2 regions of the Microbacterium sp. SA156 genome follow, and region 1 is predicted to be linked to the other one. Evidence: predicted binding sites of a transcription regulator. Region 1 holds the regulator's gene; the other holds the start of a gene.
The links. The regulator LexA, encoded in region 1, represses DNA repair genes until DNA is damaged. The targets are predictions, from matches to a motif close to TCGAACANNTGTTCGA.
Positions count from the first base shown of each region.

Region 2: uvrA (excinuclease ABC subunit UvrA) is a predicted target of LexA. The motif match lies at 2,940-2,955, and genes of this name have one in related genera.

Region 1 covers NZ_JBAKGU010000014.1:22,736-30,169, forward strand. The annotation lists gene ACOWU6_RS13260 (SseB family protein) at 1-438, opposite strand, end outside; gene priA (bifunctional 1-(5-phosphoribosyl)-5-((5-phosphoribosylamino)methylideneamino)imidazole-4-carboxamide isomerase/phosphoribosylanthranilate isomerase PriA) at 422-1,168, opposite strand; gene hisH (imidazole glycerol phosphate synthase subunit HisH) at 1,255-1,905, opposite strand; gene hisB (imidazoleglycerol-phosphate dehydratase HisB) at 1,902-2,501, opposite strand; gene ACOWU6_RS13280 (histidinol-phosphate transaminase) at 2,545-3,624, opposite strand; gene ACOWU6_RS13285 (LysM peptidoglycan-binding domain-containing protein) at 3,652-4,005, opposite strand; gene lexA (transcriptional repressor LexA) at 4,257-4,940, shown strand; gene ACOWU6_RS13295 (methylenetetrahydrofolate reductase) at 5,010-5,948, opposite strand; gene ACOWU6_RS13300 (alpha/beta hydrolase family protein) at 6,094-7,434, shown strand, end outside.
Region 2 covers NZ_JBAKGU010000011.1:39,490-46,923, forward strand. The annotation lists gene uvrC (excinuclease ABC subunit UvrC) at 1-20, opposite strand, end outside; gene uvrA (excinuclease ABC subunit UvrA) at 22-2,910, opposite strand; gene ACOWU6_RS11510 (hypothetical protein) at 3,055-3,270, shown strand; gene uvrB (excinuclease ABC subunit UvrB) at 3,317-5,398, opposite strand; gene ACOWU6_RS11520 (carboxyltransferase domain-containing protein) at 5,408-7,033, opposite strand; gene pxpA (5-oxoprolinase subunit PxpA) at 7,030-7,434, opposite strand, start outside.

The DNA of each region.
Region 1 (7,434 bases):
CGTCGGGTCGAGCACGATGAGGTCGGTGTCCTCGCCCGCCGCCGAGAGCGCAGCGCGCGTGCCCGCAACCGGGATCGGCCGCGCCTTCGGGTCCCACGCGGACATGGTGTCGACGCAGGAGAAGAGCGGAAGCACCTTGCGCCCGTCTGGCGCGGCCACGGTCACGATCGAGAGCTCCTGGGTCTTGTCGACCGTGAGGCCGTTCGGCCCGACGCCCTCGTCGCCCTTCTCCGCGACGAGCGGCACGAGCACGCGCGCCGTCCGCAGGGCGTCGACGACCGCGCGCTGCGAGCCGGACCCGGCACGGAACGACGTCAGCGCCTCCCACAGGGCGGGATCGGCTGAGCCGTCGTCGCCTGCCGCCGGGTTCGGCTGGAACCGGCGACCCTCCCAGGGGACGCCGGCGGAGTCGGCGGAGTTGTCAGTACCCCGCGACATCCAGTGCCTCGGCGAGCGTGAACGCACCGGCGTAGAGCGCCTTGCCCACGATCGCCCCTTCGACGCCGAGCGGCACGAGCTCACGCAGCGCGACGATGTCGTCGAGGCTCGACACGCCACCCGAGGCGACGATCGGCTTGGGCGTGCGCTGCGCCATCTCGCGGAGCAGCTCGATGTTGGGGCCGCGCAGCGTGCCGTCCTTGGTGACGTCCGTGACGACGTAGCGGCTGCAGCCGGCCTCCTCGAGGCGGTCGAGCACCTCCCAGAGGTCGCCGCCGTCCTGGGTCCAGCCGCGCGCGGCCAGCGTCGTCCCGCGCACGTCGAGGCCGACCGCGATCGCCTCGCCGTAGCGGCTGATCACGGAGGCCGTCCACTCGGGGTTCTCGAGGGCCGCCGTGCCGAGGTTGATGCGCTGGGCGCCGCTCTCGAGCGCAGCCTCGAGCGAGGCGTCGTCCCGGATGCCGCCGGACAGCTCGACGTTGACGCCGCGCATGTGCTTGATCACCTTGCGCAGGATGCCGGCGTTGCTGCCGCGGCCGAACGCGGCGTCGAGGTCGACGAGGTGGATCCAGTCCGCCCCCTGGCTCTTCCAGTTCTCCGCGGCCTCGATGGGGTCGCCGTAGCTCGTCTCCGAACCGGCCTCGCCCTGCGTCAGGCGGACGGCCTTGCCGTCCGCGACGTCGACGGCGGGGAGGAGGGTGAGAGCGGGAGTGGATGCGAAATCGTTCATGTCACCTCGTGCTCGCAGGCATCTCCTGCCGACGCACGAGTCAAGAGACTAGACCCGTGCCGCCCCCGACTCCAAGTCGACGCGGCTCAGCCTGCGCGGCGCAGCCCGTCGACCCAGTTGCGGAGCAGGCGGATGCCCGCCTCGCCCGACTTCTCGGGGTGGAACTGCGTCGCGCTGAGCGGTCCGTTCTCGACCGCGGCGAGGAACCGGCCGCCATGCGTCGCCCACGTCAGGACGGGCTGCGGGAACGGCGGATCGACCTCGAGCTCCCACTGCTGCGCGGCGTAGGAGTGCACGAAGTAGAACCGCTCGGACTCGAGCCCCTGGAAGAGGCGCGAGCGCTCCCCCGCCTCGACGGTGTTCCAGCCCATGTGCGGCACGACCGGGGCGTCGAGCTCGGTCACGGTCCCCGGCCACTCCGCGAGGCCCTCCGTCTCGACCCCGCGCTCGATGCCGCGGGCGAAGAGCACCTGCATGCCGACGCAGATCCCGAGGACGGGGCGCCCTCCCGCGAGGCGGCGCTCGATGAGCTCGCCGCCACGGATCGCGTTCAGCTGCTCCATGACCGCCTGGAACGCGCCGACGCCGGGCACGAGCAGCCCGTCGGCCGCGAGCACCGCCTCGCGGTCGCGCGTCAGCTCGACGTCGGCGCCTGCGGCCTCGAGCGCCTTGACGGCGGAGTGCACGTTGCCCGACCCGTAGTCGAGCACCGCGACGGTCGGTCGCTCGTCGCTCACAGTGCGCCCTTGGTCGAGGGAATGCCCTCGACGAGCGGATCGAGGGCCTTGGCCTGACGGAACGCGCGCGCGAAGGCCTTGTACTCCGCTTCGGCGATGTGGTGCGGGTCGCGGCCGTTCAGCACGCGGACGTGCACGGTCAGGCCCGCGTTGAACGCGAGGGCCTCGAACGTGTGGCGCACGAGCGAGCCCGTGAAGTGGCCGCCGATGAGGTGCTGCTCGAAGCCCGCCGGCTCCCCCGTGTGCACGAGGTAGGGACGCCCCGAGATGTCGACGACGGCCTGTGCCAGCGCCTCGTCGAGCGGGACGAGGGCGTCGCCGTAGCGCGAGATCCCGGCCTTGTCGCCCAGCGCCTCGCGGATGGCCTGCCCGAGCACGATCGCCGTGTCCTCGACCGTGTGGTGCGCGTCGATGTGGGTGTCGCCGGTCGCCTTCACGGTGAGATCGGTGAGCGAGTGCTTCGCGAACGCCGTGAGCATGTGGTCGAAGAACGGCACGCTCGTGTCGATGCTGCTCCTGCCCGTTCCGTCGAGGTCGAGCTCGAGCTCGATGCTCGACTCGCTCGTGGAACGGGTGCGGCGCGCGGTACGGGTCATGCTCCGATTCTACCGGCGCGACCCGACCGGGCTCCTCGCGCGCTCAGCGGCCGATCTCGGCGAGCGCGTCGAGGAAGGCGCTCGTCTCGTCCTCGGTCCCCGCGGTCACCCGGAGGTGTCCGGGGATGCCGATGTCGCGGATGAGCACGCCGCGGTCGTAGAGCGCCTGCCAGGTCGCGTGCGGATCCTCCACGCCGCCGAACAGGACGAAGTTCGACCACGTCGGGTACACGGTGTAGCCGAGCGCCTCGAGCGTGGCCGAGATCCGGTCGCGCTGCTCGACGATCTCGTCGACCATCGCGAGCATCGTGTCGGCGTGACGCAGGGCCGCGGAAGCCGCCGCCTGCGTGAGCGCGCTGAGGTGGTACGGGAGGCGGACGAGGCGGAGGGCGTCGACGACCGCGGGGTCCGCGGCGAGGTAGCCGACGCGCGCGCCCGCGAACGCGAACGCCTTGCTCATGGTGCGCGAGACGACGAGCCGGGGCCGCCCGGGCAGCAGCTGGAGCGCCGAGGGCACGTCGCGCGGCGCGAACTCGCGGTACGCCTCGTCGACGATGACGATGCCGTCGGTCGCGTCGTAGACGGCTTCCACGACGTCGTTCTCGAGCGGCGTCCCCGTCGGGTTGTTCGGTGCGCACAGGAACACGACGTCGGGCCGGGCCTCCGCGACCTGCGCGGCCGCGCTCTCGGGCGTGAGGGAGAAGTTCGCCCCCCGCTCTCCCGACACGAACGTCGCGCCGACGCCGCGCGTCAGCAGCGTGTACATCGAGTAGGTGGGGGCGAAGCCGAACGCCGTCCGCCCCGGTCCGGCGAACGCCTGGAGGAGGTGCTGCAGCACCTCGTTCGAGCCGTTCGCGGCCCAGATCTGCTCGGGCTCGAGCCCGTGCCCGAGGTACTCCGCGAACCCTTCGCGGAGCGCCGTGAACTCGCGATCCGGGTAGCGGTTCACATCCCGCAGCGCGAGGGCGACCGAGTCCGCGATGTCGTCGGCGACCTCGTCGGGGATCGGGTGCGTGTTCTCGTTGACGTTCAGCGCGACGGGCAGCGGCGCCTGCGGAGCGCCGTAGGGCTGCTGTCCGCGGAGGTCGTCGCGCAGGGGGAGGTCATCGAGAGAGACGGTCACCCGTCCATGCTAGAGCGCGCGACGGACTCACTCGCCCGTCGAGTAGGCGGCGGGGATGGCGATCTCCTGCCCCGCGGCGATGTCGCTCCCCGGGAGCTGGTTGAGGTGCAGGATCTCGTCGACGACGTCGCGCGGGTCCGCCTCGGGGGCGACCGCCTGCGCGATGTCCCACAGGGTGTCGCCCGCCATGACCGTGACGGTGTCGAAGGTGCCGGCAGGCGCACTGTCCTCGCGCGAGGCGAGGGCCGCGCCGCCGCTGAGCACCCCGAATCCGATCGCCGCGACGAGCGGAGCCGCGGCGAGCGCGGCGAGGACCCGGCGGCCGCGCACCGTGAGGCGGAGGCGGGTCGAGCGTGCCGGAGCGGAGCTGTTCGTGCGCATGGCGGTTCCTTCCTGTAGATCACTTCGAGTCCGTCTGCTCGGCCGGGAGAGACGGACCCGAAGTGATGTTCCGAACCTATCTTCGATGTGGTCGCGGTGTCAAGAACTCTCTTCGAACGGGTTTCGCGACTTCTGCGAGACACGCTCGAACAAATCTCCCGGAATCCCGTCGAGATCCGCTAGCGTCGTCCTGACGGGACCACCACATCACGCACCTCCGACATTCGAGCGGGGCAGCGAAGGAGCACGACATGACGGATGCGGGCACGCGCGAGGAGAAGCCGCGCACGCGGCGGCGCAAGAACCTGAGCGACAAGCAGCTGGCCATCCTCGAGGTCATCCAGCGCTCCATCCAGCACAACGGCTACCCGCCGAGCATGCGCGAGATCGGCGACGCGGTCGGACTGAAGTCGCTCTCGAGCGTGACGCATCAGCTCGGGCAGCTCGAGCTGAGCGGCTACCTGCGTCGCGACCCCGGGAAGACCCGCGCGATGGAGGTGCTCATCGATCTCCCGGGCTCGGCGGCGGAGAACCCGGCCGACTCGGGCCCCGCGGTCGGCGACGCCGCTCTCGTGCCGCTGGTCGGCCGCATCGCCGCCGGCGTCCCGATCACGGCCGAGCAGCAGGTCGAGGAGATCTTCCCCCTCCCCCGACAGCTCGTCGGCAAGGGCGAGCTCTTCATGCTCAAGGTCAGCGGCGAGTCGATGATCGACGCGGCGATCTGCGACGGCGACTGGGTCGTCATCCGGTCGCAGGGCACGGCGGAGAACGGCGACATCGTCGCGGCCATGGTCGACGGCGAGGCGACCGTCAAGACGTTCCGTCAGCGCGACGGCCACACCTGGCTCCTCCCGCGCAACTCGGCGTTCGAGCCGATCCTCGCCGACGACGCTGTGGTCCTCGGCAAGGTCGTCGCTATCCTGCGCGCGGTCTGACGGCGCACACGAGGAGGGCGGGAGCCGGTCGGCTCCCGCCCTCCTCGTGTGCCGGGAGCGAACCGGCGGTCAGGAAGCCGCGGTCTCGCGCAGCGCGACCCCGGCTTCGCGCAGCACCGCGAGCACGGTCTCGTGCTCGTTGAAGGCGTAGAGGTGGATGCCCGGGGCCCCGCCGGCGAGCACCGCGCGCGCGAGGTCCGCCGCGTAGGCGATGCCGATCTCCCTGCGGCCCTCGGGGGTCGGCTCGACCTCGAGCGCGATCGACAGCTCCGACGGCAGGGGCTCGCCCGTGAGCTCGAGCATGCGCGCGAGCTTGGCGGGAGAGGTCACGGGCATGATGCCGGGGAGGATCGGGATGGTCACGCCCGCGGCCCGGGCGCGATCGACGAAGCGCAGGTAGTCGTCGGCATGGAAGAAGAGCTGGGTGATCGCGGCCTCGGCGCCGGCCGCCTGCTTCGCGAGGAGCGCATCGAGGTGCTCGAGCGGATGGCGCGAGCGCGGATGCCCGTTGGGGAAGGCCGCGACGAGCGTGCGCGCACGCGGGGCGCGGTCCACCCGCACCGCCTCGGGAACGCCCGGGATCGTCGTCTCGCCGTAGGGAGCGCGCTCGGCCTGCACGCGGTGGATGAGCTGGACCAGCTCGGCCGAGGTCCGCAGGTCGCCCAGGAACGCGTCGTCCTCGTCCTTCCCGGCGGGCGGGTCGCCGCGGATGGCGAGGAAGCTGAGGATGCCCGCGTCGAGGAACTCGCGGATGAGGGCGCTCGCCGTCGCGTAGTCGTTGCCGACGCACGTGAGGTGAGCGAGCGGCTCGACGTCCGTGTTCTCGCGGATCCACCGCAGCACGCGCAGCGACGCACCGCCCGTGGAGCCGCCCGCGCCGTACGTGACGGAGAGGAAGTCCGGGCCTGCTGCGGCCAGGCGGCGGATGGTCTCCTCGAGAGCCGCGGTGCGCGCGGGCGTGCGCGGCGGGTACAGCTCGAACGAGAACGGCGTGGCCGACGTCGCCATGTCCTTCCTCCGTGCTCTCCGGTCGCCGCGGCGATCCCCTGCCGCCGCATCCGGCCTCTCCTCTCCCGACCGTAGTCGCCCGCGCGCGGGCGCGGGAGCATCTGTGACGCTCCGTGTCGGAACGTCGCCGGTTACCGTGGAGGACATGACGCAGACGCTCCCGTTCGGCTCGTGGCCGTCGCCCATCGCGGCGTCCGACATCGCGGGGAACTCCCCGCGCCTCGGCGACGCGCGGTTCGTAGGCGGCGACGTCTGGTGGGCCGAGGGCGTCGCGGCCGAGCGGGGGCGCACAGCGGTGCTGCGGGCGAGCGACGGCGCGAGCGTTCTTCCCGCGCCCTGGAGCGCGCGGTCTCGCGTCCACGAGTACGGAGGCGGCGCGTGGACCGCGGCCGACGACGGCGCACTCCTCTTCGTCGAGCAGTCGGATCAGCGCGTGTACCTGCGCACGGCCGATGCGGAGCCCATCCCGCTCACGCCCGCGGGCACCGGCATGGCGTTCGGCGACCTCGTCCTCGCGGAGGGCCGACTGTGGGCGGTCCGCGAGACGCAGGGCGCCACGGGGGCTCCCCGTCGCGACATCGTCGCCATCCCGCTCGACGGCAGCGCGGCGGAGGACGCGTCCGCGATCGTGAGCGTCGTCGCAGGGAGCGACTTCGTCGCCTACCCCGCACCGCGCGCTGGCCGGCTCGCGTGGATCGCGTGGGACCATCCGGACATGCCGTGGGATGCCGCGGAGCTGCGCGTCGGGCGCATCGAATCGGATGGGCGCGTGCGCCGCTGGACAACACTCGCCGGCGGGCGCGGCGTCGCGGACGGGCAGGAAGTGTCGGCGCTGCAGCCCGAATGGGCGGCGGACGATGAGCTCCTCTTCGTCGCGGACCCTCCTGCCGCGCCCGGCGGCCCTGCCCGATGGAACCTCCGCCGCGCCCGGCTCGACGCGGCCGGAGGCGCCGTCGTGGAGCCGCTCCTGCCTTCCGACGCCGACACGGGCGGGCCGCTCTGGAATCTCGGGACCCGCTGGTACGCGCGGCTCGAGGACGGTCGGATCGCCGCGGTGCAGACGAACGGACGCGACCGGCTCGTGCTCGTCGATCCCGGAACGCGGGCGGTGACGGAGCTCGAGACGCCGCTCGGGCAGATGCTCGTCAAGGACGTCGACGGCGCGCGCCTGCTGCTGTCGGGCGCCGGCCCGCGGACGCCGGGCGGCATCTGGCTCCTCGACGTCGACGCGCGGACCTTCGCGCCGGTGCGCGGCGGGGAGACCGACCTCGACCCGGCGTGGATGCCCGAGGCTCTGCCGCTGTCGTTCCCCGGGCCGCGCGGGGATGTGCACGCCTTCGCATTTCCGCCGACGAACCCGCTCGCGACGGGCCCCGAGGGCGACCTGCCGCCGTATCTCGTGCTCGTGCACGGGGGCCCGACCGCGCACGTCTCGGGCGACCTCTCCCTCGCGGTCGCGTACTTCACGAGCCGGGGCATCGGCGTG
Region 2 (7,434 bases), on a different contig from region 1:
TACGGGAGCTGGTCGGCCATGTCAGCCGGCCTTGCGCTGCCGTTCGGCCATCCCGAGCACCTCGGCGAGGAACGCGCCCGTGTGGCTGCCGTCGGTCTTCGCGACCTGCTCGGGCGTGCCCGTCGCGACGATCGTTCCGCCGCCCGAGCCGCCCTCGGGGCCGAGGTCGACGATCCAGTCGGCCGACTTGATGACGTCGAGGTTGTGCTCGATCACGATGACGCTGTTGCCCTTGTCGACGAGCCCGTTCAGCACCTCGAGGAGCTTGCGGACGTCCTCGAAGTGCAGACCCGTCGTCGGCTCGTCGAGCACGTAGATCGAGCGCCCGTTGCTGCGCTTCTGCAGCTCGGTTGCGAGCTTGACGCGCTGCGCCTCGCCGCCGGAGAGGGTCGTCGCCGCCTGCCCGAGCCGGACGTAGCCCAGCCCCACGTCGACGAGCGTCTTCATGTACCGGTGGATGGCCTGGATCGGCTCGAAGAACTCCTCGGCCTCGGCGATCGACATCTCGAGGACCTCGGCGATGTTCTTGCCCTTGTAGTGCACCTGCAGGGTGTCGCGGTTGTAGCGCTTGCCGTGGCACACCTCGCAGTCGACGTAGACGTCGGGGAGGAAGTTCATCTCGATCTTGAGCGTGCCGTCGCCCGAGCACGCCTCGCACCGCCCGCCCTTGACGTTGAAGCTGAAGCGGCCGGCCTTGTAGCCGCGCACCTTGGCCTCCGGCGTCTCCGCGAACAGGTTGCGGATGCGATCGAAGACGCCTGTGTAGGTCGCGGGGTTCGACCGCGGCGTGCGCCCGATCGGCGCCTGGTCGACGTGCACGACCTTGTCGAGGTGCTCGAGGCCCGTGACGCGCGTGTGCTTGCCGGGCACGGTGCGGGCGCCGTTGAGGCGCTGGGCGAGCACCTCGTAGAGGATGTCGTTCACGAGGGTCGACTTGCCCGACCCGCTCACGCCGGTGACCGCCGTGAGCACGCCCAGCGGGAACTCGGCGGTCACATTCTTGAGGTTATTCGCACGGGCTCCGACGACCGAGAGCATGCGCTTGCGGTCGATCCGGCGGCGCTTGCGCGGGATCTCGATCATCCGCCGGCCGGCGAGGTAGTCGCCCGTGAGCGACCGCTCGTCCTCGACGAGCGCCTCGAACGGACCGGAGTGGATGACCTCTCCCCCGCCGATGCCCGCGCGCGGGCCGATGTCGACGACCCAGTCGGACGCCTCGATCGTCTCCTCGTCGTGCTCGACGACGACGAGCGTGTTGCCGAGGTCGCGCAGCGTGACGAGCGTCTCGATGAGTCGCCGGTTGTCGCGCTGGTGGAGGCCGATCGACGGCTCGTCGAGCACGTAGAGCACGCCCGTCAGGCCCGTCCCGATCTGCGTCGCGAGCCGGATGCGCTGCGCCTCCCCGCCCGAGAGCGACCCGGCGGCGCGGCTCAGCGTGAGGTAGTTGAGGCCGACCTGGATGAGGAACTCGAGGCGGACGCGGATCTCGCGCAGGATCTGCGCGGCGATCTGCTTCTCGCGGTCGGTCAGCGTGACCTGGTTCATCATCGCGAGCGTGTCCTCGAGGCTGAGGTCAGCCGTCTCGGCGATCGACCGGCCGCCCACCTTGACCGCGAGCACCTCGGGCTTGAGGCGCGCGCCGTCGCACACGGGGCAGGGGACCTCGCGCAGATACTCCGCCCACCGCGCGCGCGTGGTGTCGGTCTCGGCCTGCGCGTACTGGCGCTCGATGTAGGGCACGACGCCCTCGAAGCCGCTCGCGTACCGGACCTCGCGGCCCCAGCGGTTCTTGAACCGCACGTTGACCTTGTAGTCCTGCCCGTGCAGGACCGCGTCCTTCACGATCTGCGGGAGCGCCCGCCACGGGGTGTCGAGCGAGAAGCTCATCTCGTCGGCGAGGCCCTCGAGGAGACGCTCGTAGTACTGGAAGAGGCCCTTGCCCTGCGTCGTCCACGGCACGATGACGCCCTCGCGGATCGAGAGCTCCTCATCGCCGAGCATGAGCTCGACGTCGACGGACATCCGGGTGCCGAGACCCGAGCACGCGGGGCAGGCGCCGAACGGGGCGTTGAACGAGAACGTGCGCGGCTCGATCTCGGTGAGCTGCAGCGCGTGCCCGTTGGGGCAGGCGAGCTTCTCGGAGAACGACTGCCACGCGTCGTCGCCCTCCTCGTCGACGAAGTTGACCTGGAGGACGCCGCCCGCGAGGCCGAGCGCGGTCTCGACGGAGTCGGTCACGCGGCCGAGGATGTCGGCGCGAGCGACGAGACGGTCGACGACGACCGCGATGTCGTGCTTGTACGACTTCTTGAGCACGGGCGGCTCAGCCAGCTGCACGAGCTCGCCGTCGACGACCGCGCGCGAGTAGCCCTTGGCCGCGAGCTCCTTGAAGAGGTCGACGAACTCGCCCTTCTTCTGCGTGACGACGGGCGCGACGATCTGGTAGCGCGTGCCCTCCTCGAGGGTCATCAGCTGGTCGGCGATCTGCTGCACGGTCTGGCGCTGGATCCGCTCGCCGCACTGCGGGCAGTGCGGCACGCCGATGCGCGCCCACAGGAGGCGCAGGTAGTCGTAGATCTCGGTGATCGTGCCGACGGTCGAGCGCGGGTTCCGGTTCGTCGACTTCTGGTCGATCGACACCGCGGGGCTCAGGCCCTCGATGAGGTCGACGTCGGGGCGGTCGACCTGGCCGAGGAACTGGCGCGCGTACGCGCTCAGCGACTCGACGTAGCGCCGCTGCCCCTCCGCGAAGATCGTGTCGAACGCGAGGCTCGACTTCCCCGAGCCCGACAGGCCGGTGAACACGACGAGCGCGTCGCGCGGGATGTCGAGGTCGACGTTCTTGAGATTGTGCACGCGGGCACCGCGGACACTGATCTTTCCGGGCGAGGCGACGGGGATGATGGGCACGATCCAATCCTACGGACCCCCACGGACATCTGGACGTTTGTTCGACGTGTTCGCTCAGCGGATTCGAAGATCCGCGCGTGGCGAGCGGTGCCGCGCATCCCCTGTCCTCCGCGCCCGGGGAGGCGCACACTGGAGGGAGAGGAGATGATCATCATGGAGAGCGGAACGCACCACCACCCGCATCTCCGGGAGCGCATCCGCGACGCGGGCGGCATCTACGAGTGGGCCAACGACGTGCTCATCCGCATCGCCGGACCCGCGCAGCTCGGCGACGGACCCGGCGCGCCGTGCACGCACTGCGGTCGAACGCGCGTCGAGCACGTCGAGCGCGACGGCGTGCTCTACTGCCCGGAGGACTGAGTGCAGCCGCGTCCGCGCCGGGCCCCGCCCGACGCGGACCGCGCGCTCACGCGTGCCCGGCCTTCTCCATCTGCCTGAGCTCCTTCTTGAGGTCCTGGACCTCGTCGCGCAGCCGCGCGGCGAGCTCGAACTTGAGCTCCTCGGCGGCGACGAGCATCTGCTGCGTGAGGTCGGCGATCGCCTCCTCGAGCTGCATGGCCCCCTCCGCGGCGATGCCCTCGCGCTTGCGCACGGGCGTGGGCGCGCGCCCCTTGCCGGTCTTGGTGCGCGCGGAGTCCCGCTTCGAGAGCAGGCTCGCGGTGTCGGCCTCCTCGCGCGCGAGGGAGTCGGTGATGTCGGCGATCCTCTTGCGCAGGGGCTGCGGGTCGATCCCGTGCTCGCGGTTGTAGGCGATCTGGATCTCGCGCCGCCGCTCGGTCTCGTCGATCGCCTTGCGCATCGAGTCGGTGATGCTGTCGGCGTACATGTGCACCTCGCCGGACACGTTGCGCGCGGCGCGCCCGATCGTCTGGATGAGCGAGGTGCCCGAGCGCAGGAAGCCCTCCTTGTCGGCGTCGAGGATGGCGACCAGCGAGACCTCGGGGAGGTCGAGCCCCTCGCGCAGCAGGTTGATGCCGACGAGCACGTCGTACACGCCCTGACGCAGCTCGGTGAGCAGCTCGACGCGCCGCAGCGTGTCGACGTCGGAGTGGAGGTACCGGACGCGGACGCCGTGCTCGCCGAGGAAGTCGGTGAGCTCCTCCGCCATCTTCTTCGTGAGCGTCGTGACGAGCACGCGCTCGTCGCGGTCGACGCGCTGGCGGATCTGCTCGAGGAGGTCGTCGATCTGCCCCTTGGACGGCTTGACGACGATCCGCGGGTCGACGAGGCCCGTCGGGCGGATGATCTGCTCCACGACCGTGTCGGCCACGCCCATCTCGTACTTGCCGGGGGTCGCCGACAGGTAGACCGTCTGCCCGATGCGCTCCTTGAACTCGTCCCACCGCAGCGGCCGGTTGTCCATCGCGCTCGGCAGGCGGAAGCCGTGCTCGACGAGCGTGCGCTTGCGGGATGCGTCTCCCTCGTACATCGCGCCGATCTGCGGCACCGTGACGTGCGACTCGTCGATGACGAGGAGGAAGTCGTCGGGGAAGAAGTCGAGCAGGGTGTGCGGCGGCTCGCCCGGCGCGCGCTGGTCGAGATGGCGCGAGTAGTTCTCGATCCCGGAGCAGAAGCCGAGCTGCTGCAGCATCTCGAGGTCGAAGGTCGTGCGCATCTTCAGCCGCTGCGCCTCGAGCAGCTTGCCCTGCTTCTCGAACTCCTGCAGGCGCTCGGCGAGCTCCTCCTCGATGGTCTTGATCGCCCGCTGCACGGTGTCGGTGCCGGCCGCGTAGTGCGTCGCGGGGAAGATCGCGACCGCGTCCATGCGCTCGATGACATCGCCCGTGAGCGGGTGCAGCTTGTAGAGCGCCTCGATCTCGTCGCCGAACAGCTCGATCCGGATGGCGAACTCCTCGTACACGGGGATGATCTCGATCGTGTCGCCGCGGACGCGGAAGTTGCCGCGCGAGAAGTCGACGTCGTTGCGGTTGTACTGCATCGCCACGAACTGGCGGATGATCGCGTCGCGGTCGTAGCGCTCCCCCACCTGGAGCGCGACGAGCGCGCGGAGGTACTCCTCGGGCGAGCCGAGGCCGTAGATGCAGGACACCGTGCTCACGACGACGGCATCGCGGCGGCTCAGCAGCGTGTTCGTCGTGGAGTGCCGCAGCCGCTCGACCTCCGCGTTGATCGACGAGTCCTTCTCGATGAAGGTGTCGGTCTGCGGGACGTACGCCTCTGGCTGGTAGTAGTCGTAGTACGACACGAAGTACTCGACCGCGTTGTTCGGCAGGAGATCGCGGAACTCGTTCGCGAGCTGCGCCGCGAGGGTCTTGTTGTGCGCGAGGACGAGCGTGGGGCGCTGCACCTGCTCGATGAGCCACGCGGTCGTCGCGGACTTGCCCGTTCCGGTCGCGCCGAGCAGGACCACGTCGGTCTCACCCGCGTTGATGCGCGCGGCGAGCTCGGCGATCGCCTTGGGCTGGTCGCCGCTGGGCTGGTACTCGCTCACCACCTCGAAGGGCCGGACGCTGCGTGTGGTCTGCATGCCTCCAGCCTAGGAGGGGCGTCCGACATCGGCGCCGGAGAGCCGGAAGCGCACGCGCGCGCCGGGCGGGATCTGCCCCGCCAGGTCGAGGTCGGCGGCCACCACCGAGGCGATCACGGGATAGCCGCCGGTGAGCGGGTGGTCGGGCAGGAAGACGACCGGATGGCCGTGCGGCGGCACCTGGACGGCCCCCGTCTCCGTCCCCTCGCTCGGGAGCTCGCCCGGCACGGCGCGCGCGAGCGGCCGCGCCCCCTCGAGGCGGATCCCGACCCGATCCGAGCGGGACGTCGCCGCCCACTCGTCGCCGAGGAGCGCGTCGAGGGCGTCCGCCGCGAACCAGTCGTCGCGCGGCCCGAGCACGACCCGCAGCTCGACGGTCTCGCCAGGGGCGGGAAGAGCACACGGCGCGGGTGACCACGGTGCCACGGCCTTGCGGACCCCGGAGAGCCCGCGCAGCGGGACGACATCGCCCGCTCGGAGAGCGCGTCCGCCGAGCTCGCGCGGCCCGATGCCGGCGAGGGTGTCGGTCGCGAGGCTGCCGAGCACGGGAGTGAGAGCGAGACCGCCTCGGAACGCCACGAGGGCGCGCACACCGCGCGTCGCGAAGCCCGTCACGAGCTCGTCGCCCTCGCGGAAGGCGGTCGGCGCGCCGCGCGGCACCGGCTCGCTCCCGCCGTCGTCGTGCACGAGCGCGGCGTCGACCTCCGCGCCCGCGAGCGCGAGGACGCCCGCGCCGCGGAGGCGCAGCCGCACTCCGCCGCCGAGCAGCTCGAGGCCGGCCTCGCCGTGCCCGTTGCCGACCGCGGCGTTGGCCGCGCGAAGGGCCCCGCGGTCGGCAGCGCCCGACGCGGAGACGCCGAGGTGCGCGCGACCCGGTCGGCCGAGATCCTGAACGAGGAGCTGCAGCCCCGGCTCGATGACCTCGACGGCAGCGGCGATGCCGCGATCGCCCGGCATGTCGACCGCGCGCGCTCCGAGCGGAGCCGGACGTCCCCTGCGTCGGTCGGCCGCGGTCGCGGGATGCGCGCGCGAGGCCTCGACGAAGCGCACGGTCGTTCCCGGGAGCAGGAGCGCGGGCGGATCCCGGTCGAGGTCCCAGAGCGCGGCGTCGGTGCGCCCGATCAGCTGCCAGCCGCCCGGGCTCTCCCGCGGGTAGACGCCCGAGTACCGGCCGGCGAGCGCGACCGCTCCCGCAGGGACGCGCGCGCGAGCCGACGCCCTCCGCGGCACGTCGAACACGGGGTCGTCGCCCACGAGGTAGCCGAAGCCCGGCGCGAACCCCGTGAACGCGACGCGCCAGGTGGCCGTCTGGTGGCGGGCAGCGACCTCGGCGGGCGAGAGGCCGAGGTGCTCCGCGACCTCGTCGAGGTCCTCGCCGTCGTAGTGCACGGGGATCTCGACGCGGCGGTCGGCGGCGGCCGTGCGCGCCGCGAGCGCGATCCGCTCGAGCGCGATCCGCACCTCGGGCAGGCGCCGCGGCTCGCAGCGCACGAGCACGGTGCGCTCGGCCGGGACGAGCTCGACGACCCCGACGGGCGGCGCCGCCTCGAGCGCCGCGTGGAGCCGGACCGCGCTCTCGAGGTCGTCCACCTCGACGAGGAGGGCACGGTCGGATGCCGTGAGGATGCGCCTCATGGGCGGCCGGCGAAGGGGGCGATCGCGATGCCCTCGCGCTCGAGCAGGGCGCGCACCGCCGTCGCCATGGCGACGGCCCCCTGGCTGTCGCCGTGCACGCAGACCGAGGCGGGGCGGACGCGGATGACGGTCCCATCGACGGCCTCGATCTCGCCGTCCCGCGCGAGGCGCAGGACCCGCTGGGCGACGACATCGGGGTCGTGCAGGAGCGCTCCCGCCTCGCCGCGTGGTGCGAGCGCGCCCGAGGGCAGGTAGCCGCGGTCGGCGAACGCCTCGGTGGCGGTGGCGAGCCCCGCGCGTGCTGCCGCCGCGAGGAGGGCGCTGGCGGGCAGGCCCAGGACGACGAGCCGCGGATCGACCGCGCGGACGGCCGCGGCGACGGCGGCAGCGCGCACCGGATC